DNA from 4 places in the Micromonospora sp. CA-249363 genome. Region 2 is predicted to be linked to each of the others. Evidence: riboswitches for the same ligand, from Rfam matches in the RefSeq annotation. Region 2 holds a riboswitch; each other region holds the start of a gene.
The links. Region 2 has a riboswitch for cyclic di-AMP ahead of ACQPZK_RS10155 (C39 family peptidase). Riboswitches for the same ligand answer to the same signal wherever they lie in the genome.

Region 1 (7,839 bases), 660 kb from region 2:
TCAGCCGTCCGGTGGCCCCGCCGCCGTCGAACAGGTCGGTGCGGGGTCGTGTCACGCTCGACCCGGCCTCATCGCTAGCCCCCCGTCCGGGCCCGACGACCCCTGCTGCGTTACCTACCCATCCTGGCACCTCTACTCACCTGTGCTGACGCCGGTACCCATCGTCGAACCGGTGGGGGTTCGGGACGAACGACCGATGCCGCCTACATAGATCTCTGTAAGTGTCTCGGTTATCTCTCCAACCCCCGAGGAGCCCCCATGAGAGGCAGAACGCTGAGCGCGGGAATCGCGCTCGCCGTGTTCACCGGGACGGTGACGCTGGCCGCCCAGCCGGCGACCGCGTCACCCTCCGCCGCGACGACAGCGGCCCGGCCGATCGCCGCGTCCGCCGCCGTCCTGGCGGCGCCGGACATCTCCGTCAGCAACGTCCAGGCGCACCTGACCCAGTTCAACTCCATCGCCAGCAGCAACGGCGGCAACCGGCGAGCCGGGTCCGCCGGCTACACCGCCTCGCTCAGCTACGTCAAGACGAAGCTCCAGGCGGCCGGCTACACCGTCAGCGAGCAGTACTGCTCCAGCTGCACGTACCCGTCGAACAACCTGATCGCCGAGTGGCCCGGCGGCCCGTCCGACCAGGTGGTGATGTTCGGTGCCCACCTGGACGGCGTCTCGGCCGGTCCGGGTATCAACGACAACGGCTCCGGCTCGGCCACCCTGCTCGAGAACGCCCTGGTCCTCGCCGCGCAGAACCCGACCATGACGAAGAAGGTCCGGTTCGCCTGGTGGACCGACGAGGAGCAGGGGCTCAACGGCTCCCGCTTCTACGTCAACTCGCTCAACTCCACCCAGCGCGGCTACATCAAGGGCTACTACAACTTCGACATGGTCGGCTCCACCAACGGCGGCTACTTCATCAACCGGGTCAGCTCGACCACGGCGGCGCCGCTCAAGGCGTACTGGGACTCCCTGGGGCTGCAGCCGGAGGAGAACGTCGAAGGCCAGGGCCGGTCCGACGACTACTACTTCCAGCAGGCCGGCATCCCCACCTCCGGGTACGCCGCGGGCGCGAGCGCCCGCAAGACCAGCAGCCAGGCGGCCAAGTGGGGCGGCACCGCCAACGCGGCGTACGACCCCTGCTACCACCGGTCCTGTGACACCACCGCCAACGTCAGCGCCACCGTGCTGAACCGGGCCGCGGACGGCGTCGCGTACGCGCTGTGGCAGCTCGCCGTGGGCAGCGGCACCCCGACCAACGACTTCTCGCTCGCGGTCAGCCCCACCTCCCTCACCGTGGCCCGGGGCGCCAGCGCCAGCGCCACGGTCAGCACCGCGACCACCTCCGGCTCGGCGCAGACGGTCAGCCTCAGCGCGTCCGGCGCGCCCAGCGGGGTGAGCGTTTCGTTCAGCCCGTCGTCGGTGATCTCCGGCGGCTCGGCCACGGTGACGCTGACCGCCTCGTCCAGCGCGACCACCGGGACCGTCACGGTCACGGTCACCGGCACCGGCTCGGTCACCCGGACCGCCAGCCTCACCCTCACGGTGACCGGCACCGGGGGGTGTTCCGGCGGGCAGGTGGTCGGCAACGGTGGCTTCGAGAGCGGCAGCACGCCGTGGACCGCCTCCTCCGGGGTGATCACCAACTCGAGCGGCCAGGCGGCCCGGACCGGGTCGTACAAGGCGTGGCTCGACGGGTACGGCAGCACCCACACCGACACCCTGTCGCAGTCGGTGACCGTGCCGGCCGGCTGCGCCAGCTACACGCTGTCGTTCTGGCTGCACATCGACACCGCCGAGACGACCACCTCCACGGCGTACGACAAGCTCACCGTGCAGGTGGGCTCGACCACGCTGGCGACGTACTCGAACCTGAACGCCGCCTCCGGCTACACCCAGCGCACGTTCAACGTGGCCGGGTTCGCTGGGCAGACGGTCACCCTCAAGTTCACCGGCACCGAGGACTCGTCGTTGCAGACCAGCTTCGTGATCGACGACGTGACGCTCCAGGCCAGCTGACGGCGTCGGGTGGGGACGTCTCGTCGGGCGTCCCCACCCGGCATCTGGTCACGCCCGTCTATCTCTGGTAGAAATCCTTCAAGGCCGGCCCCTGATTCGCAGAATTCCGCCTCACGCGAACGGGAGTGCCATGTCATCCACTCGATCCACCCTGCGCCGCCGCGTGCTCACGCTGCTCGTGGCCACCCTGGCGACGGTCTGCGTCACGTTCGGCCTGGCCGCTCCGGCCTTCGCCATCAGCCACTCCAGCGCCACGTCGCAGCTACGCGCCGCGGGCATCTCCTGGACCTCCAGCGGCAACTGCAGCGACCGCAACGTGTCGACCTGCACCTCGTTCGACGGGGTCCGGCAGGCCACCATCGACGGCATCATCACCTTCAAGCGGGCCAGTGGCTGCGCGGTCACCATCACCGCGGGCACCGAGGTCGGGCACGCCGGGGGCACGTACAGCCACTGGAACGGCTACAAGCTCGACATCGCGCTGAGCACGTGCATCCAGAACTACATCTCCGCGAACTACACCTATGTCGGCTACATCTCCGGGTTCGGGTACCAGTACCGGGCGCCGTCGGGCAACCTCTACACCAAGGAAGGCAGCCACTGGGACATCCTCTTCTACACCTGCGGTGGCTGCTGACCGCGAGCGATGACGGGGTGCGCGGCGGGAGCTGACCGCGTACCCGAAAGGGGTGGGCCGCCGCCGGTGCTCTCCGGCGGCGGCCCGTCGCTTGCTCGGGCTGGAATCGGTCAGGGGAGCTGCGGGTAGAGCGCGGCGACCCCGCCCGCGAGCCCGGCCTGCACCTGCCGGCTGATGTCGTCGGTGACGATCTCGTACGCGTCGGCCTCGATGCCGTCGACGCCGATCCGGGCGATCTCCGCCGGGTCGGACTTGGGGCCGGTGACCGTCGCGGCCATGTCGGTGTCCATGTAGCCGACGTGCAGGCCGGCGATCCGGACACCCCGCTCGGCGAGCTGGAGGCGCAGCGCGTTGGTCATCGCCCACTCGGCCGACTTCGCCGCGCCGTACGCCCCGTGCAGGGGGAAGTTGACCCAGGACAGCACGGAGAGCACGTTGAGGACGGTTCCGCCCCCGTTGCCGGCGATGACCGGCGCGAAGGACCGGATCATCGACAGGTTGCCGAGGTAGTGGGTCTCGAGCTCGAGCCGGATCAGGTCGAGGTCACCCTCGAGCAGGTCCGCCCGGCTGTCGATGCCGGCGTTGTTGACCAGCAGGTTCACGTCGCCGGCCAGCTTCGCGGCGGCGGCCACCGAGGCGGGGTCGGTGATGTCCAGTCGGACCGGCGTCACGCCGGGCAGGTCGACGCTGTCCGGGTTACGCGCGCCGGCGTAGACCGTCGCCCCGCGCGAGACGAGCTCGGCGGCCAGGTGTCGGCCGAAGCCCCGGTTGGCGCCGGTGACGAGGGCGGTGCTTCCAGCGATCTTCATGGGGACTGCTCCAGGGTTCGTGGCGACTTGTCGACAGGAACGTTATCCGGCTGACTTCTGTTAAGCAAAGTCAGCTAGCTCACGCGACGGGCGGACGGGAATCGGGAATACGACCCGGAGGCGCACACACCCACGCCGGTGACGGCTCGTATCCTTTGCGCGAACCTGCGCACGAGCCGAGAAGGGAGACGGTGTGAGCAACCAGGCCGAGACGTTGGAGTTCCAGGCCGAGGCGCGTCAGCTCCTGCAGCTGGTCGTCCACTCGATCTATTCGAACAAGGACGTCTTCCTGCGGGAACTCATCTCGAACGCGTCCGACGCCCTGGACAAGCTGCGGCTGGCGACGCTCGTCGACAAGGATCTCGTCGCCGACACCGACGACCTGCACGTCGCCATCGAGGTCGACCGGGACGCCCGCACACTGACCGTTCGGGACAACGGCATCGGGATGACCCGGGACGAGGTGGTCCGGCTGATCGGCACGATCGCCAAGTCCGGCACCGCCGAGCTGCTGCGCCAGCTCCGCGAATCTGCCGACGCCCGCGCGTCGCAGGAGCTGATCGGGCAGTTCGGCGTCGGCTTCTACGCCGCGTTCATGGTCGCCGACCGGGTCACCCTGTTGACGCGCAAGGCCGGCGAGACCGGCGGCACCCGCTGGGAGTCCACCGGCGAGGGCACCTACTCGATCGAGTCCGTCGACGAGGCGCCGGCGGGCACCTCGGTGACCCTGCACCTCAAGCCGGCCGACACCGAGGACAACCTGCACGACTACACCGCCGAATGGACGATCCGCGAGATCGTCAAGCGCTACTCCGACTTCATCGCGTGGCCGATCCGCATGCGCGTCGAGCGCCCCGGCGCCGAGGGTGAGCCCGCCACCAGCGAGGTGCAGACCCTCAACTCGATGAAGGCGCTGTGGGCACACCCCCGCGACGAGGTCGACGCCGCCGAATACAACGAGTTCTACAAGCACGTCAGCCACGACTGGGCCGACCCGCTCGAGGTCGTGCACATGAAGGGCGAGGGCACCTTCGAGTACGAGGCGCTGCTGTTCCTGCCCAGCCACGCCCCGCTGGACATGTTCTCCCCGCAGGGCCGCCGTGGCGTCCAGCTCTACGTCAAGCGCGTGTTCATCATGGACGACTGCGAGCCGCTGGTCCCCACCTACCTGCGCTTCGTCAAGGGTGTCGTCGACGCCCACGACCTGTCGCTGAACATCTCCCGCGAGATCCTCCAGCAGGACCGGCAGATCCAGATCGTCCGCCGCCGCCTGGTCAGGAAGGTCCTCGCCACCGTCAAGGACCTGAAGGCCAACCACGCCGAGCGCTACCGCACCTTCTGGACGGAGTTCGGCGCGGTGGTGAAGGAAGGGCTGATCGACGACACCGACAACCGCGACACCCTGCTGGAGATCCTGTCGGTCGCGTCCACCCACGACGCGGCGGAGCCCACCGACCTGGCCGGCTACGTCTCGCGGATGAAGGACGGCCAGAACGACATCTGGTACGCCACCGGCGAGTCCCGGGCCACCATCGAGAACTCCCCGCACCTGGAGGCGTTCCGGGCCAAGGGCCACGAGGTGCTGCTGCTCACCGACCCGGTCGACGAGGTGTGGGTCGAGCGCGTCGGCGAGTACGACGGCCGGCCGTTGCGCTCGATCGCCAAGGGCCAGGTCGACCTGGACACCGACGAGGAGAAGCAGCAGGCCGAGGCCGAGCGCGAGCAGCAGCGGCAGGAGTTCGCCGCGCTGGTCGACTGGCTGGGCACGACCCTGGCCGACAGTGTCCGGGAGGTCCGCCTGTCGTCGCGGCTGACCACCTCACCGGCCTGTGTGGTCGGTGACGCGCACGACCTCACGCCGACGCTGGAGAAGATGTACCGGGCGATGGGACACGAGGTCCCCTCGACCAAGCGGATCCTGGAGATCAATCCGGGTCATCCGCTGGTCGCCGGGCTGCGCAAGGCCCACGAGCAGGGCGACTCCGGCCCGGCCCTGACCGAGACCGCCGAGCTGCTGTACGGCCTGGCGGTCCTCGCCGAGGGTGGCGAGCTGGCCGACCCGGCTCGGTTCACCCGTACGCTCGCCGACCGGCTGGCGCGCACCCTGTAGCCGCTCGCGGCCGGCGGGCGCCGATGCAAGGAGCCCGCCGGCCGCTCCCGGACACCGACACCGCCTGATCGGAAACGGTCCACGATGGTCGGTGCACATCCTCATGCCGTCCGCAACCGCTGGCGGGGACGCCTCGTGTGGACCGGTGAACAACTTCACAAGCGGTGGGCGACCGTCACCCACCGTGCCTACCGTCGGTCGGGTCCACCACCGTGGACGCCGCGACCGGCAACGCCAAATCCTGCCCCCGGTCGTCGGAAACAGAACCCGGGCAGGAGCGGGGGACCCAAGTTCCTCGGTGCATGTCACCTCGGGGTGAAGCCGCCAGCGCGCGGCCGGGCTCCTCGGCCCGAACCCGACAGCTCACCTCGCCGGCGTGGAGGAACGTTCCATGACGTCTGCGTACACCCCCCGTCATCGACGGGTCACCACCCGCCGCGTCGCCGTCGGCACCCTGGCCGTCGGCGCGGTCACCGGCGCCGTCGCCCTCTTCGGCCCGGCGGCTCCGGCCCAGGCCGGTGTCAACTGGGATGCGATCGCCCAGTGCGAGTCCGGCGGCAACTGGAAGATCAATACCGGGAACGGTTACTACGGCGGGTTGCAGTTCTCCCAGGGCACCTGGGCCGGTTACGGCGGCAAGAAGTACGCCGCCCGCGCCGACCTGGCCAGCCGTGGCGAGCAGATCGCGATCGCCGAGAAGGTGCTCGACGGGCAGGGCATCGGCGCGTGGCCGACCTGCGGCCGCAAGGGCGGCTCGTCGGGCGGTTCCTCGACGAAGTCCACCGCGAAGTCCTCGACGAAGTCGACCTCGAAGTCGTCGACGTCCACCTCCGGCAAGGAGCGGTCGTCGCGCGGCGACCAGCCGGCCACCCGCGGTCACGAGCGGACCGCCCCGACGGCCAGCGGCGACACGTACGTGGTCACGGCGGGGGACACCCTGTCGGAGATCGCCGACCGGAACCCGCGCACCGGCGGCTGGCAGGCCCTGTACGAGCGCAACCGTCAGCTGATCGGCGCGGACCCGGGTCTGATCTTCCCGGGGCAGCGGCTCGCTCTCTGACGCACAACAGACGAACGCTCGGCCGGGGAACCGGCCGAGCGTTCGTTCGTCTGGCGCTGTCCTCGCGGGACGGGGTCAGGCCGCCGAGGCGGTCCTCGCCTCGCGCCGGGCCATCACGTCGGCGTTCCAGCCCCAACGCTGCGCCGGCGCGGGAACCTCGGCCGGCCAGCCGGCACCGGCCCCGGCACCGTCGACGGCCGACTCGACCGACTCGGGGGTGCTGCGGGCCAGTCGCAACGACTGCTCGGCGGTCGTACGCGCCGCGCACGGCCAGGACTGGCCGGCGCACTGGAGATTGCGGCAGTGACCCTCGTCGTCGGCTTCGTGGGCATCGAGCACGTCGACCGCGAGCTGCCAGAGCAGCGGGTCGGTCACGTCGTGCGGGCGTTCGGCGCGACGGCTCGGTCGGTCGCTGGTCTCGTCGGACATGGGCCCCCCTCGTCAGGCTTTCGCCTCAAGATTTCACCCGTGTGCGACCGGCTAAACCGCCGACCTGCTGTGATGTGTCTCCGGTCGCACCGAGCGGGGCGTTCTAGTCGGGCAATAGCGGCATCTCGACTCCGGGAGCGCGGCCGAGCAGCACCGCCCGGGTGAGCGCCGTCGAGCCGAAGCGGTCGCGGACCGCGTCCACGGCGGCGTCCAGGTCAGCCCCGGTGTCGGCCTGGAACGGCAGCTCCGGCTGCACCGGGTTGTCGTCCAGGTTGCCCACCGAGACGCCGAGCAGGGTGACGCCGCGCCGGTCGATCTCCGGCAGGGCGGCCCGCAGCAGTGTCCGCGCGGCGGCGAGCAGCGGAGTGGTGTCCGCGGTCGCCTTGCGCACGGTGTGCGAACGGGTGGCGCGGGTGTAGTCGCCGAAGCGGAGTCGTAGCACCACGGTGCGTCCGGACCGTCCGGCCGCCCGCATCCGCCGGGCGACCCGGTCGACCAGGCCGGCCAGGATGGCGTCCAGTTCCTCCGGCGCGTGGGGGGTGCGCCCCAACGCGTGCTGCGCGCCCATCGAGCCCCGGCGGCGGCCCACCTGCACCGCCCGTGGGTCGCGGTTGTGGGCGAGAGCGTGCAGATGCCGGCCGGCGCCCGCCCCGAGCAGGGACACCAGCGCGGCCTCGCCGAGGCGTGCCACGTCGGCGACGGTACGGATCCGGCGTTCCCGCAGCTTCGCAGCGGTGACCGGGCCGACGCCCCAGAGGCGTTCCACCGGCAGCGGATGCAG
Region 2 (7,839 bases):
CCGCAGGCCCTCGTCCGGATGCCGGCGGGCGACCCAGTCCATCAGCCGCTCGTACTGGCCGAACGCGTCGAAGTGCCGGCCGCTGCGGGTGGAGGTGATCGCGCCCTGGCGACCCTGCCGGTACAGGTAGCAGATCCGGTCCAGCACCGAGATCTTCTCCGCGCCGATCAGCAGCGGATGGCTGAACGGGATGTCCTCGTACCAGCCGGGGAAGAAGCGCAGCTCCAACTCGTCGAGGAAGGCCCGGCGTACCACCTTGTTCCACGCCGTGTGCTGCACCCGCAGCAGTTGCGGCTGGTCGGCGAGGCGGGCCACGCCCGGCATCTGACGCAGCAGGTGGCTGCTCGCGTCGACCTCCCGCCGGCCGTCCTCGTGCACCCGCAGGTGGTCCAGCATCAGGACGTCGGGCTGGTGCTCGCGCAGCCGGTCCAGCACCGCCGCGATCGTGCCCGGTGGCAGCCAGTCGTCGCTGTCGACGAACCAGACGTACCGGCCGGTGGACACGTCGAGGCCCGCGTTGCGCGCCAGGCCCAGACCCACGTTCTCTTCCAGGTGTACGACGCGGACGCCGTCACGCCCGGCGGCATAGGACCGCAGCATCGCGCCGCAACCGTCCGGGGAGGCGTCGTTCACGGCGATCAGTTCGACCGCCTCCGACTCGCCCACCGGGATGTCCGCCCGGATCGACTCGAGGCACTGGTACAGGTAAGCCTCGACGCCGTAGACGGGCACGACGATGCTCAGCAGCGGCGCGTGCGTCGGCTCATTGACCACGTCGCCACCTTTGACGACGCGGATGGCCGGCCCCGGAACCACACGTGGCCGTGGATGGTGGAATCCCTGAACACCCGCGAAGCGGAAGGTTAACAACGGCCGCCCGATTCAGCCGGGAGTGACCCGGTAGGGTGCCTCGGTGCGGTCCTGCCGGGCCGTCGCGGGCGTCGTCGTCGCGCCGTCCGACGCCGCGGGCCGAGGAGGAGGCGTACGTGCTGGTGACCCTGCGGAGCGTCGGGACCCCGGCATGACGAGCACCACCGACGCGCCGACCGCGCCGACCGCCCCCGCCCGGCTACCGTCGCTGACCGGCCTACGGTGGATCGCCGCGCTGCTGGTGTTCGGCTTCCACGCCGGGACGATGCGGATCATCGCCGAGCCGGACTACAAGGCCGTCGTCGACGCCCTCTTCACCCTCGGCCTGTCCGGCGTGCAGTTCTTCTTCATCCTCAGCGGTTTCGTGCTGGTCTGGTCGGCCCGCCCGGGCGACTCGCGGCTGACCTTCTGGCGTCGACGGGTCGCGAAGATCTACCCGAACCACGTGGTGCTGTGGGCCGCCGCGCTGCTGGTCGCCTGGTGGTTCGCCGATCCCGTCCTGCCGGCCGTCGCCGTGGAGAACCTGCTGCTGTTGCAGGCCTGGGACCCACGGCTCGGCTGGTTCTACAGCGTCAACACGGTGAGCTGGTCGCTGTCCTGCGAGTTCTTCTTCTACCTCTGTCTGCCGCTGGCGCTGCCCCTGCTGCGCCGGGCGCGACCCGCGGTGCTCTGGGCGCTCGTCGTCGCGCTGCCGCTGCTGATCCTCGCGCTCTGGCCGGCCCAGCACCTGGTGCCGGAGGCGAGCCGCTGGTGGTTCACCCAGATCTTCCCGCCGACGCGGTCCCTGGAGTTCTGGCTGGGCGCGGTGGCGGCCGAGTTGATGCTCCGGGGCCGGTGGCGCGGGCCGGGACTCACCGCCGCCACCGCGATCTTCGTGGGCACCTGGGTGGCCGCCGCGCAGTGGATCCGCGCCGAGTTGTGGACCACGCTGCTCGCCGTCGCGTACCTGTTGGTCATCACCGCCGCCGCCGACGCCGACGTACGGGACCGGCGCTCGCCGTGGCGCTCGCGTCCGCTGGTCTGGCTCGGCGAGGTCTCCTTCGCCTTCTACCTGGTGCACGTCCTGGTGATGACGAGCGTGCTCCGGCTCAGCGGTGACTGGGGGACCGGCTTTCGTGGTTGGAAGGGCCCGGCGGTGGTGCTGGGATTCCTGCTCGTGAACCTGGTGCTCGCCGGGTTGCTGCACCGCTGGGTCGAGACCCCGATGATGCGCCGGCTCGCGCCCCGCCGCCCCGCCCGTCCGCCGCTCGTTCCCCACCAGCGCACCCCGGAGGCCGGGGGCGGTGACGCCGACGCGGGCGTGTCCGCCCGTCCGAACGCGCAAGATCACGCTCGATCCTGGTTGTAGTGGTGTCGTCGGCCGATCGAGGCCACTACAACCAGGATCGAGCACGATCACGGCTGGCGGTGCGGCACCAACCCGAGCGGCGAGCAGCCGACGCGCGCCGGCTCGCGTCCCCCGTCCACGCTGGTCGGACGGGTCGGCGCGGCGCGGGCCGACACGCCCGTCGCCGATGCGCCCGGGCGGTCACGACGGTAGCGTGAGGCTGTGCTCCCGGTCGCGCTCACCTGTCCCCTGTGGTGGGTGGCGCGCTGGGCGACCCGGGTGCTGACCAGCCTCGCCGTGCTCGCTCTCGCCCTCGGCGCGGCCCCGACGCTGCCGCCGGCGTCGACCGCCCCGGCCTCGCCGTTGGCCGTCGAGTCGCTCACCCTCGCGGAGCCGCTCGGACCGTCGACCGCGACCCTCATCGACCGCGCCCTCACCGGCTGGGCCGCCCCCGGCGGGCAGGCGGCCCCCGGCGGGCAGGCCGCAACCGGCGGGCAGGCCGCCGCCGGCTGGGCCGACGCCGGGTGGGCGGCCCTCGCGCAGGCCGCCGCCGCCCGGCAGGCCAGCGCCGGGTGGGCCGCCGCCGGGCAGGCCGACCGTCGGGTTGCCACCGGGCGGGCCGCCTTCGACCGGGTCGGCGAGGAACGAGCCGCAGAGGTTCGCTCTGACGCCTCCGCGCGGTCGGTCGACCCGCAGCCCGCCCTGCACGGTGGTCCGGACGCGCTGCTCCGCCCACCGGCGGGCGTGACCTCGGCGCGCACGGGGTCGGAGCGGTTCCTCCGAGCCGCCGGCTCGACCAGTCGGGCTCCGCGCGCCCCGCCGGCCTAGCGGGTCAGTCACCGGGGCGGCACGCCGTCCCGCGAGCGCCGGAGTACGGCGCGCGCCGAGCCCTCCACCATCGGCGGCGCCGCCGGGCCGAGCGCCCGCCACCGCACCTGACGACACACCGCCGCACCCGCCCGTGCGGTATCCAATCGCTTACGTGCTCATGCCGAGGTGCCGATCATGGAAACCGTCGTCTTCTACCAGTTCCTCACCGAGGTACCCCAGGCCGCCGCCATCTGGTCGGCCCTGTTCCTGCTGGCGCTGACGGTCCTCGCCGTCCTGGTGGCCCGCCCGGAGCGAGACGCGCCAGAGGCCGACCACGTGCCGACACCCACCGCCCGTGAGGTGGCCGTCGCCGAGATCGCCGACCTGCGCCGGTACGCCGAGGAGGTGGCCGTGGCCGCCGCCCGGGCGGCGCGGACCGCCCGAAGACTGCGCGCTGACTGGCTGGTCGCTCAGGAAGAGGCGCAGCGGGCCTGGACGGCGTACGACGAGGCGGACATCGCGGCCCGCCGGGTCGCCACCGCCGGGGCGCTGCCGACACCGCGTACCCCGCACACTCCCGCCGAGTACGCGGCCCGGGAGCGCTACCTGCACCGTGCCGCCATGGCGGCGCACTGGCGGGGAGAGTTGACCATGGCTCAGCTCGCCGACGTGTTCGGGCACCGGCGCGGCTGGGACCCCCGCCGGCACCCGGTCGAGCAGGAGACGCTGCTCATCCGGGCGATCCGTGACACGAGGCTGGCCGAGCACCGGACGGCCGTCGAGCGGGAGCGGTCGACCTGGCGGGACGCCGAGATGGCCGCCGAGTCGGCGCGCGCCCTCGCCGAGGAGGCGTACGCGGCGGCGGTCCGGTCGCGGCCGACTCCGGCGCTCGCACGGCGCACGGCGATGCGGCCATCGCCCACGGCCGTCGTGGCACGCTGGCGTCCGGCCCGGGCCGGTTGAGCCCGATCTGTTATGTGAGGCGGGTCACCGGCAGGGGAATTCGGGCGATCGGCATCATCGGCGGCCATTGTGCCCGCGATTGTGGCGGCGTTGTCGACGGCCTGTCCGGTTGTCGCCCACAGGTGCCGCCGGAACCGGTTGTCCCATCGAGTCACGTCATCGTCAAGACGCGCAGAAATTGCTGGGCCGAATGATGTTTACGCAGGTCGGCACGGCTTGGCAGAGGCCATACCGACCAGTACTGTCGTCCCGTCCGGTGCGGTTACCGATCGCAGGAGGCGACGCCGCGCCGACCCGCTCAATCGTGATCAACGAACCGGGGACCCACAGTAAGTCCGGGGTGAATCCGCGAGCCACGGCCCGCGGTAGGGCGATCTTCCCGCCCGAATCCGTCAGCTAACCCGGTAGGCGGTGACGGAAGGAGTTCCATCCTCGTGCAGCACCCCTCGCCCCCCTCTTTGTTCCTCCGCCTCCACGGCGACGCGGTGTCCCCGCTCATCCGCCTCGTGACGGTGAGCTGACCCCCGGGTCACCGCCCCTTCCCGCCCGGCCGCGCCGGGCGCTCCCCTGAGCGGTTCATCATCCGCGGGCCTCCGCCCGTGCGCTGACGCCTGCCCGGATGCCGGTCGAGCCCGGTGTGCCGCTCTCCCTGTGAACCGTGGAGGACCTCGTGAAGCACACCCTGCAGCGCCAGCTCCGTCGCCTCGCGACCGAGCGTCCGTACCAGATCGTCGCCGCCTCCGCCGCGGCCCTCGCGATCGCCACCACCACCGGTGCCCTGGTCGCCGGCGCCGACGACGCCCCCGCCGGCCCGCGCACCCCGACCACGGTCGCCGAGATGCGCAGTGACACCGTCGCCTCCCGTGGCGAGCTGCGGTCCGCGGCCCCGTCGGCGAGCGTCGCACCGAGCACCGCCGCCCCGGCCACCAGCGCCGCGTCCCCCGCCGCGAAGGCCACGAGGAACCCGGACGTCACCCGGAAGCCGACGCCGCCCAAGCCGCCCGCGACGAAGGTGCTCGACTACGACTACGAGGCGCAGAACACCTACTACAACTGCGGCCCGGCGGCCACCCGCAACGCGCTCAGCGCCAGCGGCATCGACCGTACGCAGGAGGAGCTCGGCGCCGAGCTGGGCACCACCGAGATGGGCACCAACTCGGCCGAGGACACCACCCGGGTGCTCAACGCCGAGGTGAAGGGCTCCCCGTACCGCACCCGGATGTTCGCGGGCGCGCCCAGCCCCGCTCAGATGGACCGTCTCCAGTCCGACGTCGTCAAGGCCATTACCGACGGCCGGGGCGTGGTGGCCAACGTCGTCGGCGACGCCACCGACACCGCCGGCGGCTGGCACTCCTACGGCGGTGGGCACTACATCGCCGTCGTCGGCTACAAGGACAACGGCCGTACCGTGCGGATCGCCGACTCGGCGAACCCGGCCGACCCGGCCTACTGGATCACCACGATCGACCTGGCGAACTGGATCGCCACCCGGGGCTACTCCGCCTGACCAAGGCGCGACATCCCACGACGCCGCGGGCGCCGTCTCCCACGAGGGGCCGGCGCCCGCGGCGTCTCCGTGTCGGGGCGCGACGCCGGTGAACGGCTCTCGTACCGGGCCGCGAACCGTGGGAGACTGCGGCCGTGGTGGATGAATCGGGTGGTCAAGCCGGCCGTGAGCCGATCCTGTTGCTGCTGCACGGCATGGGGGCGACGGGTGACGTGTGGCTGCCCTGGGCGCCACTACTGGAGCAACACTGGCCCGGCCGGTGGCTGGCGCCCGATCTCGCCGGTCACGGCTGGTCGGCGCCGCTGTCGTCGTACTCCTTCGAGGGTTTTGCCCAGCGGGTCGCCCAGGGCCTGGCCTCCGACGACCGCATCGTCGTGCTCGGGCACTCGCTCGGTGGCGTGGTCGGCCTGGCGCTGGCGGCCCGCGCCGCCGGCCTGCCGGTGGACGCCGTGGTGGGGTTGGGCATCAAGGCCGTCTGGTCACCGGCCGAGCTGACCCGCGCCGCGGACCTCGCCGCCCGCCCGGTGGGCTGGTTCACCAGCCGCACCGAGGCCGCCCGCCGGTATCTGCGGGTCGCCGGCCTCACCGGTCTGGTCCTCCCGGACCACCCGATGGTCGACGCCGGTCTGCGTCAGGTCGACGGCCGGTGGCGGCTCGCGATGGACGACGCCGCGTTCGGGGTCGGGGCGCCCGACCTGGCCGCGCTGCTCGCGGCGACCGACGTGCCGGTGGTGCTGGCCCGCGGGGAGCACGACCCGATGGTCACGGACGCGCAGCTCAAGGAGTACGGCGTACCGGTCGCCACGCTGCCCGGTCTCGGGCACAACGCGCACCTGGAGGATCCGGCGGCCGTGCTGGCGTTGCTGGACCCGTACCGCTGATCGATCAGGCGGCGGCGGGCGCGGGTAGTTCCCGGGCCGACGTCAGCTCGCGGCGGGCGGCGGTGAGGAACCCCTCGGCGTACGACTCGGCCGGGAAGTCGCCCAGGTACCGGCGGCGGGTGGCCCAGCGCGCGTCGGCCAGCGGATCGGTGTCCAGCAGGGCCGTGAGCACGACGTCCACGTTGGACATGTCACGCCGCAGCACGTAGCCCGAGCCGGCCAGCGGGAAGTGCTCGGTGAACCGCTCGCCCTCGCCGCCCATGTCGGTCACGGCGTACGGCTTGCCCGAGTAGAGGTAGTCGGAGATCACCCCGGAGACGTCGGAGACCAGCGCGTCCGAGCGGTTGACGCACTCGGTCAGGCTCAGCTCCCGGGCCGCCGTGCCGAACACGTGCTGCCGGCCGGTGCGAGCGCGGTCGGCGGCCAGCAGTTCGGTGAGCCGGCCCAACTGGCGTGCCGACGCGGGGTTCTGCGTCGTGTACGGGTGCGCCCGCAGGATGACCGTCGCGCCGCGCCCGAGCAGCTGCCGCAGCAGCTCCTCGGCCACTGGCAGGGAGCAGTAGTCGGCGTCGGCGTGGTGCCCGGTCCAGGTCGGGGTGTAGAGCACCGTCGGGTGCGACAGGCCCCGCGCCGGCTCCTGGCGTACCTCGATCGACTCGACCTGGGGACGCCCCACGACGACGAACTTGTCCGCCGGGATCTGTACCCCGGCCCGGGCGTACCGGTCGATCGCCGCCGGCCCGGCCACGAAGATCCGGTCGAAGATCCCGGACACCGGGTTGGCGCTGGGCGCCTTGTCGCTGTCGCCGTGGTGCAGTTGGACGTGGGTGAGCTGGGTGAACCGGATGCAGTGGCTGTTCTTCGCCCCGTGGTTGACGTAGAAGGCCACCCGTAGGCTCGGCACCAGCGCCTCGTCCATCGCGCGCAGGGTGGGGCAGTAGACCACCGGCGCGTCGGTGGCCGCGGCGATCGGCGCGAGGAACTCCGGCTCACGGACCAGCACCAGGAAGGGCCGGCCGATCCGTTCGAGGTACGGCAGCCACATGGTGACCTGGTACTCGGAGCCGGGCGGCGCGGAGAAGTAGAGCAGGAACTCCGGTTCGTGCCGGCGTAGCGCGCGGCCGACCTGCCCACCGCCGGCGGCCGGACGGAACCGTCGCCGGGCCAGGTCCAGCGCGACCACCCCGGCGCCGGCGGCCACCAGCAGGCTGGCGGCGAGCGCCACGAGGGCCGGCAGGGTCAGCGCGGCGGCGACCGCCACCACCGCGAGCAGACCCAGCAGGGCGACGCCGAGTCGGTCGGCGATCAGTGGCGTCCAGGCCCGCACCGGCAGGTTGGCGGTCCGGATCTCCAGGTTGCCCGCGGTGCGCAACGGCCCCACGAGCAACACCAGCCCCAGCAGGACCAGCGCCGTGGCGGCCAACGCCGGGTCGAACCCCTCGTCGAGGCGTCGGGAGTAGCCGACCAGGACCGCCGCGGCG
Region 3 (7,839 bases), 1.6 Mb from region 2:
TCTGCTGGTGGTGGTCATCGTCCGATCCCGTCAGTTGTGCCCATGCCCGGGGGTGCCGTGGTCGGCCCCGCCGGTCGGTGTCGGCGCACCCGTCGCGGCCGGAGCAGCGCCGGCCACGACGGTGAACTCGGCGGTGTGCACGCGCCCGCCGTGCTGGAAGTCGAGGTAGAGCCGGTAGACGCCGGTCGAGGGCACCTCGGCGTGGAAGGTGACGGCGGGGCCGGGCGGTGTGCGCCCGTCGCCGGGCGTCCCGTCCGGGTGTACGTGCAGGTACGCCAGATCACCCCGACGCAGCGCCACCAGGTGCCCGTACGCACCCAGGTAGGGCTCCAGGTCGGTGACCGGCTGTCCGGCGCGGCTCACCGTCAGGGTGAGCGCCGAGGTGCGGCCCGGCTGCGGCGTGCCGGTCAGGGTGACGGTGTAACCGTCGACCGTGGTGCTGGTCGCCGGGGCGGGCAGCGTCCGCTCGGTCAGCTCGCCGGGAACGGTGACGTCCACGCCGAGGGTCAACGGCTCGCCCCCGGTCGGGGTGAAGTCGGCGAACGCCCGCCACTGCCCGGCACCGGCCAGCGGGTTGGCGACCCGCCAGGTGCCGTCCGGGGCGAGTTCGGGGTGGACGTGCCGGAAGCCGGACAGGTCCCGCCGGGCGACGATCAGGTGCATCCGCTTGTCGTGCGCGACGTCGTACCTGGTCACCGGCCGACCGTCCGGCCCGTCGATCCGAAAGGCGAACTCGCCGGCGGGCGCGGTGACCGGCTGGAGCGTGTAGCCCCGGTCGGAGACGAGCAGTCCGCCCGGAACGAGGTCGGCGGCCTCGCCACTCGTGGTGGGGGCCGAGGTGCGAGCCACGTCGGGCCGGGTCTGCGCGACCGGGTCGACCGGGTCGACCACCCGGCCGACCCCGTACGCCGCGCCGAAGAGCGCCGCGAGACCGAGGGTGAACGCCCCCAGCCTGGTCACCGTGGTCATCTCGGATCTCCGCCTCACGCCTCGACGAGGTCGTAGCCGGCCTCGTCGACCGCGGCCCGCACGGCGCCGGTGTCCACCGGCTGCTCGCTGCTGACGGTGACCTGGCCGGTGGCGAGGTCGACCCGCACGTCGCGCACGCCCTCGATCGCGCCCACCTCGGCGCTGACCGCGCTGACGCAGTGCCCGCAGGTCATGCCCTGGACCTGGTACGTCGTCTCGACCATCGGATGTCTCCTCTCGTAGTACCGGTACCCGGTGGGGGTATCCCGGCAGGAACGGACATTACCATACCCCCCAGGGGTACGCTATCCTCGTCGTCATGACCGCACCCACCCCGATCCGCGGGTACACCGCCAGCAAGGACCAACTGCTCGCGCGGCTCCGCCGTGTGGAGGGGCAGGTCCGGGGCATCGAGAAGATGGTCGACGACGACCGCTACTGCATCGACGTGCTCACCCAGATCTCCGCGATCCAGGCCGCGCTCGACAAGGTGGCCCTGGGCCTGCTCGACGGGCACGCCCGGCACTGCATGCACGAGGGAGCGGCCGAGGGCCGGGCCGACGAGATGGCCAGCGAGATGATGGCGGCCGTCGGCCGGCTCATGAAGCGCGGCTGAGTCACGGCTCCCGGTCCGGGTCGAGCCGAACCCGGCGCAGCAACTGCGCGTTGAGCGCCACCACGATGGTGGACGCGGACATCAGCACCGCCGCCACCGCCGGGCTCAGCGCCACCCCGGCCCCGGCGAGCACCCCGGCGGCCAGGGGCAGCGCCACCACGTTGTAGCTCGCGGCCCAGGCCAGGTTCTGCCGCATCTTGCGGTACGACGCCCGGGACAGCCGGACCACGGCGTCGACGCCGCGCGGATCGGACGACGCCAGCACCACTCCGGCGGACTCGATCGCCACATCGGTGCCCGCCCCGATCGCGATGCCCACATCGGCGCGGGCCAGCGCCGGCGCGTCGTTCACCCCGTCGCCGACCATCGCCACGGTCAGGCCGCGCCGCTGGAGTTCCGCCACCCGGCTGTCCTTGTCGGCCGGCAGCACCTCGGCGAAGACCTCGTCCGCACCTTCCCGGAAGCCGAGTTCGGCGGCGACCGACTCGGCCACCGGCCGCGCGTCCCCGGTGATCATGGCGATGGTGCGGACCCCGTCGGCCCGCAGCTGCGCTATCGCCTGGCGGGCCTCCGGCCGCACCTCGTCGGTCAGCGCGAACGCCGCGAGCACCGTGTCCGGCAACCGCAGGAGATACAGCACCACGGCGCCGCGCGACGACCAGCGCCCGGTCGCCTTCCGCAGCTCGTCCGGCAGTGGTCCACCCCGCTCGCGCAGCAGGGCCGGCCCGCCGACCGCGTACTCCGTACCGTCGACGGTGGCCCGCACCCCGCGGCCCGGCTGCGAGCGGAAGCCGGCGGCACGGGCCGGCCCATCCGGGCCGGCCGCCGCCACGATCGCGCGGGCCAGCGGATGTTCGCTGTCGGACTCGACGCCGGCGGCGATCCGCAACGCCTCGTCGCGCCCCACGCCGGGGGCCGTCACCAGATCGGTGACCGCGTGCTCGCCACGGGTCAGCGTCCCGGTCTTGTCGAACAGCACCGCGTCGACGGTGCGCATGCGCTCCAACGCCAGCCGGTCCTTGACCAGGATCCCGCTTCGGGCCGCCAGCGCCGTGGAGAGCGCGACGACGAGCGGGATGGCCAGGCCGAGCGCGTGCGGGCAGGCGATCACCAGAACGGTGACGGTACGCACCACCGCCTGGTCGGGCTCACCGAGCGCGATCCAGACCAGCAGGGTGAGCACGGCGGTACCGGTGGCCACGTAGAACAGCGCGGCGGCGAACCGGTCGGCGAGCAGTTGGGCCTGCCCACCCGAGCGCTGCGCCTGCGCGACCATGCGCTGGATACCCGCGAGCGCGGTCTCGTCGCCCAGCGCCTCGACCCGGACCCGGATGGCCGAATCGGTCGCGACCGTGCCGGCCACCACCCGATCGCCCGTGGACCGGGCGACCGGACGCGACTCGCCCGTGATCATCGATTCGTCCAACTCCGCGTCGCCGTCGACAACCCGGCCGTCGGCCGGCACCCGACCCCCGGGTCGGACCAGCACCACGTCGTCGACCCGCAGCTCGTCGACCGGTACGCGCTCGACCTCGCCGTCCGCCGCCACACGCTCGGCCTCGTCGGGCAGCAGCGCGGCCAGCGCCGCCAGCGCACCCCGGGCCTGCCCGATGGCCTTCATCTCCTGCCAGTGGCCGAGCAGCATGATGGTGACCAGCGCGGCCAGCTCCCACCAGAAGTCCAGGTCGAAGGCGCCCAGGCTGGTCGCCAGCGACGCGGTGTACGCCACGGTGATCGCCATCGCGACCAGCAGCATCATGCCCGGCGCGCGGTCCCGGATCTCCCGTACCGCGCCGACCAGGAACGGCCAGCCACCCCAGAGGAACACCACCGAACCGAGTACCGGCCCCGCCCAGGAGCGACCCGGCACGTCCAGCCGGAGCCCGAGCCGGTCCATCACCAGGTCACTGGTCAGCACCACCGGCACGGTGAGAACCAGGCAGACCCAGAACCGGCGACGGAACATGGCCGGGTCGTGCCCCGCGTGCTTGTCGTGGCCGCCGTGCTTGTCGTGGCCCGCGTGCTCGTCGTGCATGGCGTGCTCGTCGCGAGGTCGGTGATCGGTGGGGTGCTCGGGCATGACTCCACCATCGCGCTCCGACCGGGGCAGTGTCAGCGGTTCGACTCCCCCGACACATCCGCACGACCTGCGGCCCCCCGTCGCACTGGTTAGCATCGTCCAGCGATGACCCACCGGATCCCGCCGCCGAGCCGGGCGACGATGCCGCCACGGCGCGGCCCCGTACCGCGCCGGCCGGGCCGCTTCATCACTCTCCGTGATTGCCGCCTCGCCAGTCGGCGAGCCGACGCGCTCATAACCGCGTTCGTCCGGCGGAGCTGAACCGCACAGCCCGCCGGCACGTACCCCGCACCGGATCGTTGGGAGTCTCGCATTGGGTTCCGACCACAGCCATTCCGCTCGACCCGCACCGCCTCGGGTCCGACGGATCCTCGTCGCGACGGTGGTGCCGCTCTTCGTGGCCACCGTCGTCGCCGCCGTGGTGCTGTGGCCACGGGACGGCGCACCGCAGAGCGGCGGTGGCGCGGACGTGCCCCGCTACCACGGCACGGTGACCCGGGTGGTGACCGAACCGTGCCCGCCCTCGGCAAGCCCGGAGGGCTCGCCGACCAGCGGGCCGTGCGGCACCGTGGACGTACTCCTCGACGACGGGCCGCGCGCCGACCAGCGGGTGAGCACGCCCGTCCCCGCCGGGCCGGGTGCGCCGCGGGTCGAGGTGGGCGACGACGTCGTCCTGGTCGAGCTGGCCGACCCGACCGATCCCGCCACCAGCACCTGGAACATCGCGGAGCACCAACGCGGGACGCCGCTGGTGTGGCTCGTGGTCGTCTTCGCCGCCGCCATCATCGCGTTCGGCCGGTGGCGGGGCCTGGCCGCGCTCGCGGGCCTGGCCGCCAGTTTCGCCATCCTGCTCACCTTCGTGCTACCGGCCATCGGCGCGGGCCGGTCCCCACTGCTGGTGGCGGTGGTCGGCGCGGCCCTGATCATGTTCGTGGTGCTCTACCTGACACACGGAGTTACCGCGCAGACCTCCGTCGCGGTCCTCGGCACCCTGGGCAGCCTGGTGCTCACCGGCGTGCTGGCGACCATCGCCACGGCCACCACCCAGCTCACCGGCTTCGGCAGCGAGGACGCCACCACTCTCTCGATGTTCCAGACCAATGTGGACCTGCGTGGCCTGCTGCTCGCCGGGATCATCATCGGCTCACTCGGGGTACTCGACGACGTGACCGTCACCCAGGCCGCCACCGTCACCGAGCTGGCCAACGCCAATCCCGGGCTGAGTCGACGGCAGCTCTACCGGGCGGCCACCCGGGTCGGCCGGGCGCACATCGCCTCCACGGTCAACACCATCGTGCTGGCGTACGCGGGCGCGTCACTGCCGCTGCTGCTCCTGCTCACCGCCGACTCGCGCCCCATCGGGCAGATCCTGACCAGCGAGTTCCTCGCACAGGAGATCGTCCGCAGCGCGGTCGCCACGCTCGGCCTGATCGCCGCCGTACCCCTGACCACCGGGTTGGCCGCAGTGGTGACCGCGGCGGGATCGACGGCCATGCCCGACGCGGACGCCTCGCCACCGCGCCCCCGCGCGGACCGCACGGAGGCGTTGGCCGCTCTCAGTTCCCCGCCAACGGGTCGGGCCGACGGGCCCGACCCGCAGCGGGACGCACCCCCATCCACCGCCACCACCGGGTGGCCAGAGCCGAACAGGAGCACGGATACGGCATGGTGACACTCCTCAGCGTGACCGGATCGGGCACCCGCCCTGAGAACCGCGTCACTGGTCACTCAACGCCATGGCGAAATGACGCTTTTAGTCGGCATCAGGACGTAGCTCAGGCGGTGGACTCTCGGGTAACCTCGCTGCCGGTCACCGACGAAGGCGCGCAGCGGCGCCTGCGGTGCCACCGCCCAATCGCCAACCGGCGAGCCGGGGACCCAGGTACGTGGGGTGAATCCGCGACAGCGGTAGGGGCCACTTCCGCCCCGAACCCGTCAGCTAACCCGGTCGGCGGTCGACGGAAGGGAAGATTGTGACGGCACCCCTACGCCGCTGGTTGACACCCGTGGTGGCCGTGCTTGCTGCGCTGACCGTGCTCGCCGGGCCCCTCCCGGCCCACGCCGCCCCGACGCCCCCCACACCCTCCGGGCACGAGGAGGACGGCGACGAGCCCAAGCTGCTCACCGACGTCATCGAGCAGACCAACCGGGACTACGTGGCGGCCAAGTCCAAACTGGACAAGTCGAAGAAGCGGCAGCTCGAACTGGCGGTGGAGGTCGACCGGGCCAAGGCGGACCTGGCCGCGCTGGCCCCGCAGGTCGCGCAGATCGCCGCTCAGTCGTACCGGACCGGACGGGTCGGCGCGATAGCGATGCTGCTGGAGAGCGACGCCCCCGACTCGTTCGTCCAGCGGGCCGCGGCGCTCGACGAGATGAACATGGTCAACGAGAAGAAGCTCGCCGAGGTCAACGCGGTGAAGGCCCGCGCCGAGCAGGCGAAGCTGGCGCTCGACGCGGAGGTACGCGAGCAGCAGAAGCAGACCGCGCTGATGGCGAAGGACAAGCGGGACGCGGACAAGGCGCTCGCGCTGGTCGGCGGTAAGGGCTTCACCGGCGGTCTGGTCGACGCCACCTCGCCGGTCGCCCGGATCGGCCCGGGTCGCACCGCCGACGGTGACTGGAAGCCCCAGTCGTGCAGCGAGAAGGACCCGACCACCTCCGGCTGCGTCACGCCGCGCACGCTGCACGCGTACAAGGAGGTCAAGCGGGCCGGGTTCAACCGGTTCGTGGGCTGCCACCGCAACGGTGGACCGTACGAGCACCCGAAGGGCCGCGCCTGTGACTGGTCGTTGCAGAAGAGCGGCTTCAGCCCGTGGCACAACAACGACACCCGGATGTACGGCAACAACGTGGCCGCGTTCCTCATCCGTAACGCCGACCGGCTCGGCATCTACTACGTGATCTGGAACAGGCAGATCTGGTTCCCGGCGACCGGCTGGAAGTCGTACAGCGGGCCGTCGAACCACACCGACCACGTGCACATGTCGCTGCTCTGATCCGACGCCCAGCAGTGCGAGGGCCGTCCCGCCGTCCGGCGGGGCGGCCCTCGGCGGGTCAGACGGCGGCGGTCGCGGCCGGGTCGCCCGAGGGCTCGTCGCCCGTGGCGGCGCCGGCGGGTACGGGGGTCACGGGTCGCACCACCCCGGCGGCGAGCCGGTACGACATGCCCACCACCGCGCACCGCCCCCGCGCCACCTCGTCGGCCAGCACGGGCGACTGCCCGAGCAGCGTCTCGACGGTCTGTGCGATGTGGATGTCGACGATGCCGTCGATGTCGTCCACGCCCTCGGCGGTGGCTCGTCGGAGGCTGGGCAGCACCGCGTCGACCACCGCCGGAAGATGTCCCGGGGGCGCGACGCCGGTGGCGGCCGATTCGCGGGCCGCCTGCACCGCGCCGCAGGAGTCGTGGCCGAGCACCACCACCAGCGGAGTGCCGAGGACGGCCACCGCGTACTCGACGCTGCCCAGCACCTCGGGCCCGATGGTGTGCCCCGCCGTGCGGACGACGAAGAGGTCGCCCAGCCCGCGGTCGAAGATGATCTCGGCGGCCAGGCGGGAGTCGGAGCAGCCGACGATCACTGCGAAGGGGTGCTGCCCGTCCGCCACGGCGGCCCGGTGCCCAGCATCCTGGTTGGGGTGGCGCGGCTCTCCGGCGACGAAGCGACGGTTGCCGGAGAGAAGCTCGGCGTACGCTCGGGCCGGCTCCGTCGTGATCGACGCTCGATCGGCGGCCCGCTGCGTGCCCGGCTGCCCGCCGGGCGTACCGGAACGGCTCATCCCCGCACCTCGTCTCCACGCGTTTGACCTGCTCAACGGCCTTTTCAGCCGGGCCGGCGGTGGGCGCTGGCTCGCGCTCAACGGTCACACGCACCGCAAGATGCGTCAAGATATGCGTGATTTAGATTTCATACGTTGACCCGGAAAGGCAGCCCCACGATGGCGAGCACGGCGGCCGGCGCCGGCCGGAACTGGACATTTCTCACCAACCACGGGCACGTGCTGCTCGCCATCGCTCGCGACCCCACCGCCCGGCTACGCGACGTGGCGGCAGAGGTGGGCGTCACCGAGCGGGCCGCCCAGGCGATCGTCGCCGACCTGGAGGCCGAGGGTTACCTGAGTCGTACCCGGGTGGGGCGTCGCAACGAGTACACCCTGAACCCCGCCGGCCGGTTCC
Region 4 (7,839 bases), 2.1 Mb from region 2:
CGACCTGGCTGACCCCCACCACGCACGACGACGGCCCCCGGTCACACCGACCGGGGGCCGTCGTGGTTCCTCAGCGGGGTGCGCCCACCGGTGACGGCAGGAGCTGCACGTCGGCGAGGTCGACGTACATGACGCGGTGGCCGAACTGGATCTGGGCGTACCGGTTCTGGCCCCGGATCACCGTCCAGTCGCCCGGCGAGGAGCCGTCGAACGTGCTGGCCCGGTAGTACTCACCGGGCAGCACCGCGCCGACGGCGTACCGCTGGCCGGCGGCGAGGGTGTACTGCAACGGTGAGATCGCCTGGTAGGGCACGCCGGCCGGGTAGGCGGCCTGCTCCGGGTACGCCCGCCCGTACACGGGGATCGTGGCCCGGCCGGGCTTCGGGGTGACCACCATCCCGACGGTCCAGGTGGCCGTCGGCGCGGACGCCGGGTTGTGGAACCACGCCCGCTGCCCGAGGTACCAGATGGCCGTCCAGTCGCCCTCCCGGCCGGCCAGCGCGTACGTCTGGCCGGCGGACGCGCGGGCGCCGTGGTCCGACACGTCCATCGTGTTCGGCGTGCCGTCGGGGCGTAGCGCGATGTCGTTGACCAGCGGCGCGTCCGCCGACGGCGCGCTGCGTAGCACCACCGACGAGGAGCCGCGTGGCGCGCACGGCGTCCCCGGGGTGACGCATCCGGTGAACGCCGGCTGGTTGGTCGCGTAGTCGGGGTCGATCCGGACCAGCCCGGTGGCCGGGGTGCCGGTGTCCAGCCGTGGGGCGTGCAGCAGGTCGAAGTAGTGCGTCCAGTCCCAGTACGGCCCCGGGTCCCAGTGCATCCCGCGGACCGTCGATGCGGTGGTGCCGGGCACGTTGTCGTGGCCGATGATGTGCTGGCGGTCCAGCGGGATGCCCAGGCGCAGGGCGAGATGCCGGACAAGCTTCGCCGAGGTCCGATACATCGCCTCCGTGTACCAGGTGCCCTGCGCGGCGAAGCCCTCGTGTTCGAGCCCGATCGCCTTGGCGTTGACGTACCAGTTGCCGGCGTGCCAGGCGACGTCCTTGGTGCGGACGTGCTGGGCGATGTGGCCGTCCACCGAGCGCAGCGAGTAGTGCCAGCTCACGTAGGTCGGGTCTCGGACGAGTTGCAGGGTGGTCGCCCAACTCGCCTCGGTGTCGTGGATGACGATGTACTCGATCTTCTGCCGCGCGGGCCGGTCGGACAGGTCGTGGTTGCCGTAGTCGCCGTCGCCGAACGCCGCGTAGGGGGCGGGGATCCACTCACAGGACACGGTGCGGGGGCACTCCAACCCGTCCGGGCGGGCGAGTCGCCGCAGTCCCAGCCGGTCGAGCCAGGACCGCTCGGGTCGTACCGCTCGGGCCGGGAGCGTGACCCGCTGGCCGTCGTCGGTCACCCGCGTCTCGCCGGCGCCGATCGTGGTGAAGACCTCGTCGGCGAAGGCCGCCGCGGCATCGGCGCTGTCCGCGCCGGCATAGCGGGCCACCGCGCCGTACCAGGTGGCCGGGTCGGTGCCGACTCCGACCGGGGCGCCGATCTCCCGTTGGTACGCGGCCAGCAGCGCGGCGCCGCCCCGGAGGTTCGTCGTCGGGTCGGTGCGCAGCGCCTCGACGGTGGCGCCGGTCAGCGCGGCGGCGGCGTCCACGGTCTGCAGCGCGGCGGTGGGTGGCGCGTTCTCGCTGGCGGGCGCGGGTGTCAGAGCACGACGGGAACCGTCGCCGCGCGGGTCCTCTCCCGGGGAGTCGTGGTGGCCGCGCCCGGGTAGGGCGGTCACGTGGCGGGCATCGGTCAGGTGCATCGGGCCGTAGCCACCGCTGGTGCTCGGCGTGCCGGCGTTGCTGTCCCAGCGCGACTCCAGGTAGGAGACGCCGAGCAGTACGTCGACCGGCACGCCGTACTCGGTGGCCGCGGCGGCGTACTGCTGCTGGCGGTCGGCGGCGGGGGCCGCGGAGGCCGGGCCGGAGGGCAACGGTACGGCCGCCACGGCGGTGACGAGCGCGATGGCGAGCAGGATCGGACGTTTCATCGAACCCCCTACATGTGAACGGGTATCGGTGCGGTCACCTTCGCGCTGCCTGGCGGCTTGCGTCAATACCTTTCCATGTTTCGAAACGTGCGGAAAGAATCCTTCACATCCGCTCGATGGCCCGCCCCAATCGGTACGGAGTGTCACGGCCGCACGGGTTGCGGATCGGTAACGGCCGTCTCTACTCTGGTCATTCGTCGGCCCGGTAGCAGGTCTGCCCACCCCGGGCGGTAACGGACCGACACCGCCGAGTCGCTCGCGAGCGAGCCGGGGACCCACGTTCCCGGGGTGAATCCGCAGTCCCTGCGGTAGGGCGCCCACTTCCCGCCCGAACCCGTCAGCTAACCCGGTAGGCGGTCAGGAAGAAGGAGTACGGAACCCGGTGGCCCTCCAAGCCCCGCGGCCGTCGTCCGGACGGTCGGCTCCGGCCGACCCGACCTCGACCGTGCCGCGTCCACGCTGGTCCCGCTTCACCACCGCCCTCGCCGCCCTGGTCGGCGTCGCCGTCGTCCTGACCGGCAGCGCCACGGTGGCCCACGCCGACCCGTCCGTCGCCGAGATCGAACGCCAGATCGACGACGACTGGAACAAGCTCGAACCGATCATCGAGCGGCACAACGCCACCCGCGCCGACCTGGCCCTCAAGCGCAAGCAGGCCGACGCGCTCGCCGCCCGCATCGCGCCGCTGGAGCGTCAGGTCGACGCCGCGATGGACAAGGTCAGCGCACTGGCCGTCCGCGCGTACATGGGTGAGAACCTGTCGACCGTCAACACGATGCTCGGCAGCCGGTCGCCCAGCGAGATGGTCGGTCAGCTCGAAATGCTCGACCGCTTCGCCCACAACCAGCAGGAGGACGTCCGTCAGGTCGCGGACCTGCGCAACGAGCTGGCCCGGCAGAAGGCCCCGCTGGACGAGATGGTGGCCCAGCTGACCCGCACCGAGGCCCAGTTGGCGGCGAAGAAGAAGCAGATCAACGAGGAGATCGACCGGCTGCAGAAGCTGCGCCTCAAGGTGTACGGCAACGGCGGCGGCGGTCCGCTGCGTCCGGCGCCCTGCCCGGCCAGCTACCCCGGAGGCGGCGCCGGCATCGCGGTCAAGTTCGCCTGTGCCCAGATCGGCAAGCCGTACGTGTGGGGCGCCGAGGGGCCGGAGTCGTACGACTGCTCCGGGCTGATGCTGGCCGCCTGGGCGAAGGCCGGTGTGTCACTGCCGCACAACGCCGCCGCGCAGAGCCGGGTGACCAGGAACGTCAGCAAGGGCGACCTGCGCCCGGGTGACCTGGTCTTTTACTACTCCGACATCCACCACGTCGGCATGTACGTCGGCAACGGCTGGGTGGTGCACGCCTCCCAGGCCGGTGTGCCCGTCAAGATGAAGAAGGTCGACGACGGGCCCATCCACAGTTACGGCCGTCCGGGCTGACCGGACGCATTCAGGGCCCGTCGCGATCGCTCGCGGCGGGCCCTCGTCGTCCCCTAGCGCGTCGGCCAGGCGCGCCAGTTCTGCCAGGAGCGACTCGGCGTCGGCCCCCGCTGACCCTGGTAACGCGACCCGTAGACCACCGAGCCGTACGGGTGCTCGGCCGGCGACGAGAGCCGGAAGATGCAGAGCTGACCGATCTTCATACCCGGCCAGAGGGTGATCGGCAGGTTCGCCACGTTGGACAGCTCCAGCGTGACGTGCCCCGAGAAGCCCGGGTCGATGAACCCGGCGGTGGAGTGGGTGAGCAGGCCGAGGCGGCCCAGTGAGCTCTTGCCCTCCAGTCGGCCGGCGAGCTGGTCGCCGAGCGAGATCACCTCCAGCGTCGAGGCGAGCACGAACTCCCCCGGGTGCAGCACGAACGGCTCGCCGTCGGGCACCTCGACCACCGAGGTCAGGTCGTCCTGCTGCATCGCCGGGTCGATGTGGGTGTAGAGATGGTTGTTGAAGACCCGGAACAGTCGGTCGAGTCGTACGTCGATGCTGGAGGGTTGGACCAGGGTGGGCTCGAACGGCTCCAGGCCCAGCGTGCCGGCCTTGATCTCGGAGACCAGGTCACGGTCGGAGAGCAGCATCGGACCACCATAGCGAGGTGGGCGGTGACCAGCGTGTCGAGGTCGCTCCTCGTACATTTGTTCGATAGAATGCCCGCATGGCTTCCTGGTCCGATTTCGCCGCCGACGAGCCCCGCCTCGCCGACGGGATCCGCGTTCTCCTGCAGCAGTACGGGCCGGGCTTCGGCTATCTGGCCACGGTCCGTGCCGACGGTGGGCCCCGGGTCCATCCGGTCTCCCCGGTCATCACCGACGAGGGTCTGTTCTGCTTCATCATCGACTCGCCGAAGCGCCGCGACCTCGAACGGGACGGCCGCTACGCGCTGCACTCGTTCCCCCCGGAGGAGAGCGACGACGAGGCGTACGTGGCGGGCCACGCCTGGCCGGTCACCGATCCGGTCCGGGTGGCCCGACTGGCGCAGAGCGCCCGAGCGGAGCCGCAGGTCGACTGGCGACTGTTCGAGTTCACCGTCGACGTGGCGATGCTGACCCGGCGCGAGCAGCACGGCCTGGGCATCGCGGTGGGTCATCCGGCCGTCCAGGTCTGGCTCGATCCGCAGACACCGCCCGCGGCGGCCGCGCCTGCCGCCGTACCGCAGAAGCGCCCGACCCGCCGCAACCGCGACGTCCAGTGCACGGCCGCCTGACCACGGTCCTGGGGATGAAAACGCCGGTGCCGGCTCCGTCGTGACGGAGCCGGCACCTGGTGTACGTGAGGAGAGCTAGGCCGCGCGGTACGCGTTCCACGCGGTCAGCATGCGGCTCGCCTGTCCGGTGGTGAACTGGTACATGCACGAGTCGTAGGTGTAGTCCATGAAGTTGGTGATCGGGTCCAGGCCGGTCGCCGAGCAGGTGTCGCGCCCGGTCGGGCACTGGTAGGCCGGTGAGGCCTCGGCCGGGGTGTCGCTGACACCGTCGCCGGAGCCGCCGCAGCCGCCCTGGAAGGTGTGGTAGAGGTTCAGCCAGTGGCCCACCTCGTGCGTGCCGGTGTCGCCCTGGTTGTAGTTGGTGGCGGTGCCGCCCGGCAGCGACTCGCCGAGAACGACCACGCCGTCGGTGCTGCTGAGCTTGCGCTGTGGGAAGGTCGCCCAGCCCAGCAGGTCGTCGCTCAACTCGCCGAGGTAGATGTTGAGCGTGTTCTTGCCGCCCACCCGCAGCGCCGACTTCATCGACCGCTCCGCCGACGAGCCGTAGACGATCGGGTACCACGACGGGTTCGTCACCCGGTTGATCGAGTCGAGTCGGAAGGCGAACGCCGTGGCCGCACCGCCGGTCCCACCCGCGTAGGCCTGGTTGAGCACGCTGATCTGCGAGGTGATCATCGAGTCGGGGATGTTGCCGCCGGCCCGGGTGCTGTTCTCCTGGATCACGTGCACCACCACCGGGATGGTGACGGTGGCGGTCAGCGTCGTGGCACCGGCGCCGGCCCGGTAGTTGGCCCGCTCGCGCAACGCCGCCGCAAGGTCGGCGTCACGATCGCGGACCTGCTTGGCGGTCAGCTCGTTGGGCTCGTGGAGGGCTGGGGCACCGGGCTTCGCCCGGGTGTTGGCATGGCTGTCGGCCGGCTCCGCGCAGGTGCCACCGGGTGCCGCGGAGAAGGCCGAAGCGGCCGGCACGACGCCCATCGCGGCGGTGCTGAGCAGCAGTGCGAGGGTCGTCGACGCGACACCGGCGACACGCCGGGTCAGCAGGTTGGGACGGAGTCCCATGGGCCCACCTCTTTCTGGCGGCGCGGCAGGGGGTGTGTCACGCCATGGCTGGCAAGGTGTGGCCGACGTTACAACCCATCGATGCATTTGAGAACGGCCATATGTTGCCGTCTGGAAACTTCTTCGGGCGCGAGCGGGGGTGGTCGGCACGTGGGGGTGGCTGGGTGCACGGCTGCGACGACTCGGGTACAGTGGTGCCGCTCGCGGGTGTAGTTCAATGGCAGAACATCAGCTTCCCAAGCTGACAGTGCGGGTTCGATTCCCGTCACCCGCTCCACGTGCGGAAGCCCTGGTCAGGACACACGTCCCGCCAGGGCTTCCGTGGTTCTAGGTCAAGTTGGACCGGGATGAACCACCAGCTCGCCTCAGTGCCGGTCTGTCGCCTTCGTCAAGCCTCCTGACAAGGAGGACAATCCACTGCGGGTGTCCCCGCCTGATCCGAGTTAGTATGCCAAACGGAAAAGAGGTGATGTGGTGCGTAAGAAAGTCTTTAAGGTCGGGTTGGTGCGCCACATTCTAATACTGCTGCTAAGTGCATTGTTCCTCGCGTCGGGAGCATCCTACCTGTTGTGGCTAGCTCTAGGATCACCCAAGTTGCCGAGAGGGGGCACCGCAACTCTCGGGGAGGTCTACAACGGCGTCAAATTGGCGTTGGCGGTAGTAGCCGGTGTCGGTGCTGTAGTCGCCCTAGCTGTCGCCTATCGCAAACAGCGGTTGCAGGAGGAAGACGATCGCAGAGCCGAGTTGAATTCTCGGCGTGACGACATAAAACTATACAACGAACGTTTCAAGGCTGCTGCTGAACAACTAGGTTCGGAAAAAGCGGCAGTCCGTCTATCCGGCGTATACGCATTCCAGGCCCTAGCTGACGACTGGGCGGAGGGGCGGCAGATGTGTGTGGAGGTGCTCGCCGCGTATCTCCGCATGCCTTTCTCAGGGCCCTTCGAGAAGCCGAAATCCGAAGTGCAAGTCAGCGACAAGGGGCAGGTTTTAATCGTCAGTTCCGCGGATTCGATCGAGCAGCGCAATGGATATGAAGAGCTTCAGGTGCGTCTAACGATCCAGGGCGTCTTTGCTTCACGTCTGCGTAGTCCTAAAGTTGTCAAGTCCTCAGAGAGTTGGACGAAGCGTCTATCCAGGCGGCGTGGACCTCAGCCGAACGAATACGGCGATCCTGCATGGACGGACGTTAGTGCGGTTCTGAGTGGTGCCACGCTGGTAGACGTAGACTTCCATAACTGCGCCTTCGTTGATCTCAATTGCGAGGGAGCCGTGTTCTATGGGGATGCATCCTTCAGTTGGTGCCATTTCAGGGGAGAAGCACGGTTTGACGGTGCCATCTTCGTGCAGTCGGCAATATTCAGTGGCGGAGTGTTCGACGCCTACGCGGGCTTCACCAATGTGAACTTCATAGGCGGGGTGTACTTCAACAGGATCACGAGGAACTTCGATATGGAATTTAATTCCAGTCGGTTCCAAGCAGTGGCACAGTTCAATCATATGACAGCCGGATCTAAGGGTGGTCTCTACTTTACTAAAGCCAAGTTTAACGGCTCTACGACCTTCTCGGGAACCCACTCCTTTCACGAAAGGTCGTTCGTCGACGTCAGTGCGAGCAGGAAAGCCTCATTTAAGCATCTGCCGCCTCCTTGGAAAAATCTTGGAGGCAAGCTAGCAAAAGCTGCTTCCAGTGACGGCCTTCACGACGCCTAGCCTCCAACAATCATTGTGTGCGAATCTGATTGGGCGTCTTGGGTCATTAGTGGCCGATAGTCGAAGTCAACAGGGGTCCCTCCGGACCGCTCGTGAAGTCGCCGAGCGGTGTACGACGGGCTTCAGCGGGGATCTCGTATGCTTCCTAAGCTGACGGTGCGGTTCGACTTCCGTCACCCGCTCCACTGGTCGGTGCGGCCAAGCGCTTGGTCAGGGGCTTCGCTAAGCCGTACCGACCCTGGACGAAGGCCGCGTCATCATTGGCAGCCCGCTTGGCAGTCAGGACCTTCGACATTTCAAGATCATTGTTGGGTATCGCGCCGATTCTTGCCCGGCGTTATGGCTTGGCGGTATAGG

Region 1: it holds a riboswitch for cyclic di-AMP, as region 2 does, so the genes downstream of both, ACQPZK_RS13145 (transglycosylase family protein) here and ACQPZK_RS10155 (C39 family peptidase) in region 2, are expected to answer to the same signal.
Region 3: it holds a riboswitch for cyclic di-AMP, as region 2 does, so the genes downstream of both, ACQPZK_RS02755 (coiled-coil domain-containing protein) here and ACQPZK_RS10155 (C39 family peptidase) in region 2, are expected to answer to the same signal.
Region 4: it holds a riboswitch for cyclic di-AMP, as region 2 does, so the genes downstream of both, ACQPZK_RS00415 (NlpC/P60 family protein) here and ACQPZK_RS10155 (C39 family peptidase) in region 2, are expected to answer to the same signal.

Annotation. Positions count from the first base shown of each region.
Region 1 is NZ_CP192020.1:2,862,784-2,870,622, forward strand. Features, by position in the region: gene ACQPZK_RS13120 (ATP-binding protein) at 1-55, opposite strand, end outside; gene ACQPZK_RS13125 (M28 family peptidase) at 259-2,013, shown strand; gene ACQPZK_RS13130 (hypothetical protein) at 2,144-2,650, shown strand; gene ACQPZK_RS13135 (SDR family oxidoreductase) at 2,761-3,459, opposite strand; gene htpG (molecular chaperone HtpG) at 3,653-5,569, shown strand; cyclic di-AMP (ydaO/yuaA leader) riboswitch at 5,794-5,961, shown strand; gene ACQPZK_RS13145 (transglycosylase family protein) at 5,961-6,629, shown strand; gene ACQPZK_RS13150 (hypothetical protein) at 6,705-7,058, opposite strand; gene dinB (DNA polymerase IV) at 7,162-7,839, opposite strand, start outside.
Region 2 is NZ_CP192020.1:2,200,701-2,208,539, forward strand. Features, by position in the region: gene ACQPZK_RS10135 (glycosyltransferase family 2 protein) at 1-774, opposite strand, end outside; gene ACQPZK_RS10140 (acyltransferase family protein) at 1,022-2,218, shown strand; gene ACQPZK_RS10145 (hypothetical protein) at 2,420-3,025, shown strand; gene ACQPZK_RS10150 (hypothetical protein) at 3,203-3,970, shown strand; cyclic di-AMP (ydaO/yuaA leader) riboswitch at 4,256-4,396, shown strand; gene ACQPZK_RS10155 (C39 family peptidase) at 4,629-5,477, shown strand; gene ACQPZK_RS10160 (alpha/beta fold hydrolase) at 5,612-6,358, shown strand; gene ACQPZK_RS10165 (CDP-glycerol glycerophosphotransferase family protein) at 6,363-7,839, opposite strand, start outside.
Region 3 is NZ_CP192020.1:575,876-583,714, reverse strand. Features, by position in the region: gene ACQPZK_RS02785 (heavy metal translocating P-type ATPase) at 1-18, opposite strand, end outside; gene ACQPZK_RS02780 (hypothetical protein) at 31-969, opposite strand; gene ACQPZK_RS02775 (heavy-metal-associated domain-containing protein) at 984-1,193, opposite strand; gene ACQPZK_RS02770 (metal-sensitive transcriptional regulator) at 1,289-1,585, shown strand; gene ACQPZK_RS02765 (copper-translocating P-type ATPase) at 1,587-3,665, opposite strand; gene ACQPZK_RS02760 (YibE/F family protein) at 3,979-5,337, shown strand; cyclic di-AMP (ydaO/yuaA leader) riboswitch at 5,504-5,634, shown strand; gene ACQPZK_RS02755 (coiled-coil domain-containing protein) at 5,639-6,661, shown strand; gene ACQPZK_RS02750 (carbonic anhydrase) at 6,720-7,442, opposite strand; gene ACQPZK_RS02745 (helix-turn-helix transcriptional regulator) at 7,602-7,839, shown strand, end outside.
Region 4 is NZ_CP192020.1:87,265-95,103, forward strand. Features, by position in the region: gene ACQPZK_RS00405 (NlpC/P60 family protein) at 1-12, shown strand, start outside; gene ACQPZK_RS00410 (N-acetylmuramoyl-L-alanine amidase) at 71-2,026, opposite strand; cyclic di-AMP (ydaO/yuaA leader) riboswitch at 2,262-2,396, shown strand; gene ACQPZK_RS00415 (NlpC/P60 family protein) at 2,409-3,449, shown strand; gene dcd (dCTP deaminase) at 3,503-4,081, opposite strand; gene ACQPZK_RS00425 (pyridoxamine 5'-phosphate oxidase family protein) at 4,159-4,707, shown strand; gene ACQPZK_RS00430 (zinc metalloprotease) at 4,783-5,769, opposite strand; tRNA gene ACQPZK_RS00435 (tRNA-Gly) at 5,973-6,046, shown strand; gene ACQPZK_RS00440 (pentapeptide repeat-containing protein) at 6,244-7,482, shown strand; gene ACQPZK_RS00445 (phosphotransferase) at 7,820-7,839, opposite strand, start outside.